Linked DNA regions of Azoarcus olearius. The protein of the gene in region 1 interacts with the protein of each later gene in a pairwise test. Links are inferred from orthologs where the notes say so. Each region holds a gene or a part of one and is shown in the gene's direction. Other genes may lie near its edges.

Evidence for each region.
Region 2: the proteins of dnaQ (region 1) and dnaE interact in binary tests that used the Escherichia coli proteins (3 or more experiments, as listed by UniProt). The link is inferred for Azoarcus olearius from one-to-one orthologs.

What each region holds. Positions count from the first base shown.
Region 1 is NZ_CP016210.1:2,327,164-2,330,237, reverse strand. The notes cover bases 309-3,074. They hold dnaQ (DNA polymerase III subunit epsilon), read left to right. Parts: upstream 309-1,214; coding sequence 1,215-1,934; downstream 1,935-3,074. Other genes in these bases: mutS (DNA mismatch repair protein MutS), read right to left, coding at 2,691-3,074; dqs_RS10705 (fused MFS/spermidine synthase), read right to left, coding at 1,939-2,694; rnhA (ribonuclease HI), read left to right, coding at 739-1,197; dqs_RS10720 (class I SAM-dependent methyltransferase), read left to right, coding at 309-738. Outside these bases: more of dqs_RS10720, read left to right, coding at 4-308. UniProt on the Escherichia coli protein: DNA polymerase III is a complex, multichain enzyme responsible for most of the replicative synthesis in bacteria. The epsilon subunit contain the editing function and is a proofreading 3'-5' exonuclease.
Region 2 is NZ_CP016210.1:3,608,854-3,613,270, reverse strand. Bases 1-4,109 are described here. They hold dnaE (DNA polymerase III subunit alpha), read left to right. Parts: upstream 1-390; coding sequence 391-3,909; downstream 3,910-4,109. Other genes in these bases: dqs_RS16490 (SMP-30/gluconolactonase/LRE family protein), read left to right, coding at 4,017-4,109; dqs_RS16500 (quinone oxidoreductase family protein), read left to right, coding at 1-331. Outside these bases: more of dqs_RS16490, read left to right, coding at 4,110-4,417. UniProt on the Escherichia coli protein: DNA polymerase III is a complex, multichain enzyme responsible for most of the replicative synthesis in bacteria. This DNA polymerase also exhibits 3' to 5' exonuclease activity. The alpha chain is the DNA polymerase catalytic subunit.

The sequences.
Region 1 (3,074 bases):
CGCATGTCAATCCTCAGTCTCTCGGACTGGCTGGACACCCCGCAGGGGCGTTATCTGATCGAGTGGGAGCAGGCCCGGCTGGATGCGATCGTGGCGGATATCTTCGGCTACAACGCAGTACAGATCGGCCTTGCCGGACTCGATTGCCTGCGCGCCAACCGCATGCCGTTCCGGTTTGCCTGTGGCCGGACCGGACGCGTCGCAGTGGTGTCCAGGTCCGACGAGCTACCGTTCGCCACCGCCAGCCTTGATCTCGTGGTCCTTCCGCACGTCCTGGAGTTCGCCCGGCGCCCCCACCATGTGTTGCGGGAAGTCGAAAGGGTGCTGGTGCCGGAGGGAAGCGTCGTCATCACCGGCTTCAACCCCTTCAGCCTGTGGGGGTTGAGACGGCTTGCGGCACGCAGGAAGGGCGAGCTGCCCTGGCAGGGGCAATACCTGTCGGCGCTGCGGGTCAAGGACTGGCTGACGCTGCTCGGCTTCGAATCGCAGGGAGCGGGCTTCGGCTGTTACATCCCGGCGGTGAGCAGGCCGGAGTGGATAGAGCGCTGGCGCTTCATGGACCGGGCCGGCGTGCGCTGGTGGCCCGTGTGCGGCGCAGCGTATGCGATGCAGGGCATCAAACGGGTGCAGGGAATGCGGTTATTGACGCCGAACTGGCGTGAGAAGAAAGCAACCGGCAAGCAATTGTCGACGGTCGCGCAGCGGGATTCCGCCGCGGGCCGAGCAAGGACACAGTGAATGGAAGAAGTCGACATCTATACCGACGGAGCCTGCAGCGGAAATCCCGGCCCCGGCGGCTGGGGCGCGATCCTGCGCTCCAACGGGCATGAGAAGGAAATCTGGGGCGGTGAGCCGCAGACCACGAACAACCGGATGGAACTGATCGCCGTCATCCGGGCGCTGGAAGCGCTGAAGCGCCCGGTTGCCGCCCGGGTGCACACCGACAGCCAATACGTGCAGAAGGGCATCTCCGAGTGGATCCACGGCTGGAAGGCGCGGGGCTGGAAGACCGCGTCCAAGGAGCCGGTGAAGAACGCCGACCTGTGGCGGACGCTGGACGAGGTGGCTGGCCGGCATCAGGTCAAGTGGCTGTGGGTACGCGGCCATGCCGGCCACGTGGAGAACGAGCGGGCCGACGCCCTTGCGCGCCGTGGCGCCGAGGCCGCCCGCAAACAAGGCACCGTCGTCACCAACTAAGGTCAAGTCAGATTCCCATGCGGCAAATCGTTCTGGATACCGAGACCACGGGTCTCGATTGGCGCACCGGTGACCGCGTCATCGAAATCGGCTGTGTCGAACTCGTCAACCGCAGCCTGACCGGGCGGCATTTCCACGTCTACATCAATCCGGACCGGGGCATCGACGCCGAGGCCGTCGCGGTGCACGGCATTACCGAAGAGTTCCTGGCAGACAAGCCGCGCTTTGCGGGCATTGTCGAAGCCTTCGAAGACTTCGTGCGCGACGCCGAACTGGTGATCCACAACGCCAACTTCGACGTCGGCTTCCTCAACTGTGAACTGGGTTTGCTGGGCCGGCCCAAGCTCGACGTGCTGTGCGCAGGCGTGATCGACACGCTGCGGATGGCCAAGGAGCAGAACCCCGGCAAGAAGGCGTCGCTCGACGCGCTGTGCGACCGCTACGAAATCGACAACGGCCACCGCACGCTGCACGGCGCCTTGCTCGATGCGGAACTGCTCGCCGAAGTGTATCTGGCGATGACGCGTGGTCAGGAAAGCCTGATGATCGCGCTGGATGAGCCGGCGCCGGGCCAGGTGGAAACAGATGGCTTGCCGGTGATGCGGGTGGGCGTGAAGGTGGTGCGGGCCACGGAGGCGGAGTGCGAGGCGCACGCTGCCAACCTTGCCGACATCGCCAAGGCCAACAAGGGGCTGTGTCTGTGGATTCCGCCCGAGCCCGAGGCCGTGGCGGCCTGAGCCGTTACAGCAGCAGGCTTCCGCCCGGGAGGCTGCCGGCCTGCTCCAGCCGGGTTACGGTAGGCAGCAGGTCCAGCCCGGTCCGCGTCTTGAGCGCCTCGGCGCGCTGGCGGATGTCCCTCACCGGCAAGTCGATGCGCTCACCCACCGCGGCAAAGGCCACCACGTTGCCGCTATCGCACGAAGGAAATGCAATCGCCCGATCGTCGAAGGCCGAGAACACGCGTTCCACGCTCGCCTTGTAGCCGCGCGACCGACCGAAGAGGTTGACCGCCAGCAAACCGTCTTCGCTCAAGCGGGCGCGCGCCGCCTGATAGAACGGCAGGGTGTCCAGGGCGCCAGCACGGGCATTGCGGTCGTAGCCGTCGACCAGGATGTAGTCATACTGCCGCGGCGATTCCAGCACGTAACGGGCACCGTCGCCGACATGGATGCGAAAACGCGCGTCTTCGGCCGGCAGGCGGAAGAACTGGCGCGCCGCGGCCACCACCGCCGGCTCGATCTCCACCACATGCAGTTGCGCCTCCGGACAGTGCAGGTGGATGAATTTGGTCAGCGACGCGGCGCCCAGTCCGATCACCAGTACCCGCCGCGGCCACGGCGAGTCTCCGCGCAGCAGAAGGCCGGCCATCATCTCCCGCGTGTAGGCAAGTTCGAGCGCATTGGGTTTGCGGATGCGCATCGCCCCCTGTACCCAGTCGGAGCCAAAGTGGAGGTAACGGACACCGGCCTCCTCGGAAATGTCGATCGGTGTACTCATGCACTCAGGCGCTTCAAGGCGTACAGGCGTTCCAGGGCTTCACGCGGACTCAGGCTGTCGGGATCGATCTCCGCCAGTGCAGTCAGCACCGGGTGCGAGAGCGGCGCGTCGTCGTCGTCGGGCAGGGCGGCGAAGAGGTCGGCCTGGGGTCCGGCGCCGACCTCGCGATTCTCCAGCGCGCGCAGGCGTCGTTTTGCGTCGCGGATGACCGGCGCCGGAATTCCGGCCAGCGCCGCCACCTCGATCCCGTAGCTCTGGCTCGCGGGTCCGTCTTCCAGCGCGTGAAGGAAGACGATGCGGTGGCCATGCTCCACTGCATCCAGATGGACATTGGCGCACTCCGGGTACTCGCCGTTAAGGCGGGTCAGCTCGAAGTAGTG
Region 2 (4,417 bases), 1.3 Mb from region 1 along the record:
GATCGGCAAGGACACCTTCATGGACTCGCTGTCCTGCCTGCGACCGCTCGGCATGATGGTGCTGTTCGGCGCCTCGTCCGGCCCGGTGCCGCCGTTCGACTGCGGCGTGCTCGCCAAGATGGGCTCGCTGTTCCTGACCCGGCCGTCGCTCTTCACCTACGCGGCCAAACGCGCCGACCTGCTGGCGATGGCGGACGAGTTGTTCGAGGCGATCATCAGCGGCAAGGTGAAGATCGAGATCAACCAGCGTTACGCGCTCAAGGACGCCGCACAGGCGCACCGCGACCTGGAAGCGCGCCGGACCACCGGCTCCACCGTTCTGCTGCCCTGATCGCCGTGCCGGGCAGTCGTCCGCGCCGGGCGGGCGGCTGCCTCGGGTAAAATCCTCGGATGAACGCCGCACATCCTGCTCCTCACGAGCCCCGCTTCATCCATCTCCGCCTGCACACCGAATACTCGATCACCGACGGTATCGTCCAGATCGATCAGGCGATCGCGCAGGCTGCCGCCGACGGCATGCCGGCGCTGGGCATTTCCGACCTTGCCAACCTCTTCGGCATGGTCAAGTTCTACAAGGGCGCGCGCGGCAAGGGCGTCAAGCCCATCATTGGCGTCGACGCCTGGATCCAGAACGAGGCCGAGCGCGACAAGCCCTATCGTGTGCTGCTGATCTGCAAGAGCCGCAAGGGCTACGGCCAGCTGTGCGAACTGCTGACCCAGGCCTATCTCGAGAACAAGTACCGCGGCCGCGCCGAGATGCGCCGCGAATGGTTCGAGAACGGCGCTGCCGACGAATTGCTGTGCCTGTCCGGTGCCTTCTTCGGTGACGTCGGCCAGGCCATCGTCAACGGCAACATCGACCTCGCAGAACGGCTGGCCGCCGACTGGTCGCGGCTGTTTCCCGGCGCCTTCTACATCGAGATCCAGCGCGCCGGCCATCCCGGCACCGAGACCTACATCCGCCACGCGCTGCAGATCGCCAACAAGCTCGATCTGCCCGTGGTGGCCACCCATCCGGTGCAGTTCCTGACACCGGACGACTTCCAGGCCCACGAGGCGCGTGTCTGCATCGCCCAAGGCTATGTACTGGCCGACAAACGCCGCCCGCGCGACTTCACCGAGCAGCAATACCTCAAGAGCCAGGACGAGATGTGCGCGCTGTTCGCCGACATCCCGGATGCGCTGGAAAACGCGGTCGAGATCGCCAAGCGCTGCTCGGTGACCGTGCAACTCGGCAAGAACTTCCTGCCGCTGTTCCCCACGCCCGACGGCATGACGCTGGACGACTTCCTGGTCCAGGAGGCGAAGAAGGGGCTGGAGGAGCGTCTGGTCCAGCTCTATCCGCATCCGGAAGAGCGCGAAAAGCAGCGCCCGCGCTACGAGGAGCGGCTCAAGTTCGAGACCGACACCATCATCCAGATGGGCTTCCCCGGCTACTTCCTGATCGTGGCCGACTTCATCCAGTGGGGGAAGAACAACGGCGTGCCGGTCGGCCCTGGCCGCGGTTCCGGCGCCGGCTCGCTGGTGGCCTATTCGCTGAAGATCACCGACCTCGATCCGCTGGAGTACGCGCTGCTGTTCGAGCGCTTCCTCAACCCGGAGCGGGTGTCGATGCCCGACTTCGACATCGACTTCTGCCAGGACAACCGCTACCGCGTCATCGAATACGTGCGCGAGCGCTACGGCAAGGACGCGGTGAGCCAGATCGCCACCTTCGGCACGCTGGCCTCCAAGGCGGTGGTGCGTGACGTGGGCCGCGTGCTCGACATGCCTTACGGCCTGTGCGACCGCCTCTCCAAGCTGGTCCCGATCGAAGGCGCCAAGCCGGTGTCGCTGGCGCGCGCCTACGAGATGGAGCCGCAGATCGGGGAGATGATGAAGGACGGCAACGACGGCGAGGCGGTGCAGACCCTGTGGGATCTGGCCCAGCCGCTCGAAGGCCTGACCCGCGGTGTCGGCATGCACGCCGGCGGCGTGCTGATCGCGCCGGGCAAGCTCACCGACTTCTGCCCGCTCTACATCGCCGACGGCGACGACGCCACGCCGGTGTCGCAGTTCGACAAGGACGACGTCGAAGCGGTCGGCCTGGTGAAGTTCGACTTCCTCGGCCTGCGCAACCTGACGATTATCGAACTCGCGCTCGACTACGTGGAGCGCCTGACCGGTGAGCGCGTCGACCTGATGAGCCTGGGCTTCCAGGACCCCGCCGCCTACCAGATCCTGAAGGACGCCAACACCACGGCGATCTTCCAGGTGGAATCGGACGGGATGAAGAAGCTCTTGAAGAAGCTCGCACCCGACCGGTTCGAAGACATCATCGCGGTGCTCGCGCTCTACCGCCCCGGCCCGCTCGGTTCCGGGATGGTGGACGACTTCATCCTGCGCAAGAAGGGCCAGCAGGAGATCGACTACTTCCACCCCGACCTCAAAGCCTGCCTGGAGCCGACCTACGGCGTCATCGTGTACCAGGAACAGGTGATGCAGATCAGCCAGATCATCGGCGGCTACACCCTGGGCGGCGCCGACATGCTGCGCCGGGCGATGGGCAAGAAGAAGCCGGAGGAGATGGCCAAGCACCGCGCCACCATCGCCGACGGCGCCAAGCAGAAGGGCTATGACCCGGCGCTGGCGGAGCAACTGTTCGACCTGATGACCAAGTTCGCGGAGTACGGCTTCAACAAGTCGCACACCGCCGCCTACGCGGTCGTCACCTACCACACCGCCTGGCTGAAGGCCCACCACTGTGCGGCTTTCATGGCGGCGACGATGTCGTCCGACCTGGACAACACCGACACCGTCAAGATCTTCTTCGAGGACACCCTCGCCAACAAGATCGCCATCCTGCCGCCGGATGTGAACGAATCCGACTACCGCTTCGTGCCGGTGGACCGCAAGACCATCCGCTACGGCCTGGGCGCGGTGAAGGGCGTCGGCGAGCCGGCGGTGCGCGCGATCATCGCGGCGCGCGCGAGCGGCGGCGCGGTCAAGCCCTACCGCGATCTGTTCGACTTCTGCGAGCGCGTGGATCGCCGCCTGGTGAACCGGCGCGTGGTCGAGGCGCTGATCCGCGCCGGCGCCATGGATACCCTCGAAGGTCACCGCGGGCGCGATCGTGCCCAGGTGCTCGCCACCGTGCCGCTTGCGATGGAGGCGGCGGAGCAAGCTGCGGCCAACGCCCTGCAGGGCGGCCTGTTCGATCTGGTGCCGGAGGCCGCGGGCGCGGCACTCGAATTTGCCGACGTGCGGCCCTGGACCGAGCGCGAGCGGCTCAAGGAAGAAAAGACCGCGATCGGCTTCTTCCTGTCCGGCCACCCGTTCAACGCCTTCAAGCCCGAGGTGCGGCGTTTCGTGCGGCGCACGCTGGCCCAGCTCGAACCCTCGCGCGACCTCGTGATGATGGCCGGCGTGGTGATGGAGGCGCGGGTCAAGATGGGCAACCGCGGCAAGATGATGTTCGTGCAGATCGACGACGGCACCACGCCGCGCGAAGTGGCGGTGTATTCCGAGGTGCTCGACGCCAACCGCGGCAAGATCGTGACCGACGAGGTGCTGGTGGTCGAAGGCAAGGTCAGCCGCGACGACTTCGCCGGCGAGAACGGCCTGCGCATCATCGCCGACCGCCTGATGACGCTGGGCGAGGCGCGCAGCCGTTTCGCCCGCAGCCTCACCTTGCGCGTGAACGGCGAAGCGAAGAACGCCCCGGCCGCGGCCGACCGCTTGCAGGCGCTGCTGGCGCCCTTCCGCGAGGACGGCGGCGGCTGCCCGGTGCGGGTGTGCTACGGCAACGGCGTGGCCGAGGGCGAACTGCCGCTCGGCGAGCGCTGGCGCGTGCGCCTGGAAGAGGCGCTGCTCGATGGTCTGCGCGGCTGGCTGCCGGCCAACGCGGTCGAGGTGCAGTACCCGAACTGAGCGGGTGATCGGCCCGGTTCCACGAATTTTTCACAATCCCTGCGGCAAAGTCCGCCGTCTCGCAGGCAGCCGCGTCGCGGCTGCGTCAAGCAGGAGACGCAAGACAGATGGCGGGGATTTCGCGACGCAAGGCGGGCACACATCGCCGGCGGGTGCTGGCGGCCGTACTGGTGGCCGCAGCGGGCTTCGGTTTTCTTGGCTGGCAGCACTTCTGGCCGGTGGCGGCGGCGGCCGAATGGCAATACCGGGTGCTTGCCGATGATCTGCCGGTCGTCAGCGCATTGGCCGCCGATGGGCAGGGCGGCCTCTACGCCAGCCTGGAACTCAAGAACGGCGAAGGACGCATCGTGCAGATCGCCGCCGACGGCGGCCGGCGCACGGTGAAGGGCGGCTTCTCCAAGCTCGACGGCATGGTCCGTTACCGCGGCGGCATTGCGTACAGCCAGGAAGAAGACCACACCCCGGTGCGCTGGTGGCATGGCGATCGCGACGACGTTCTGTTCGACGG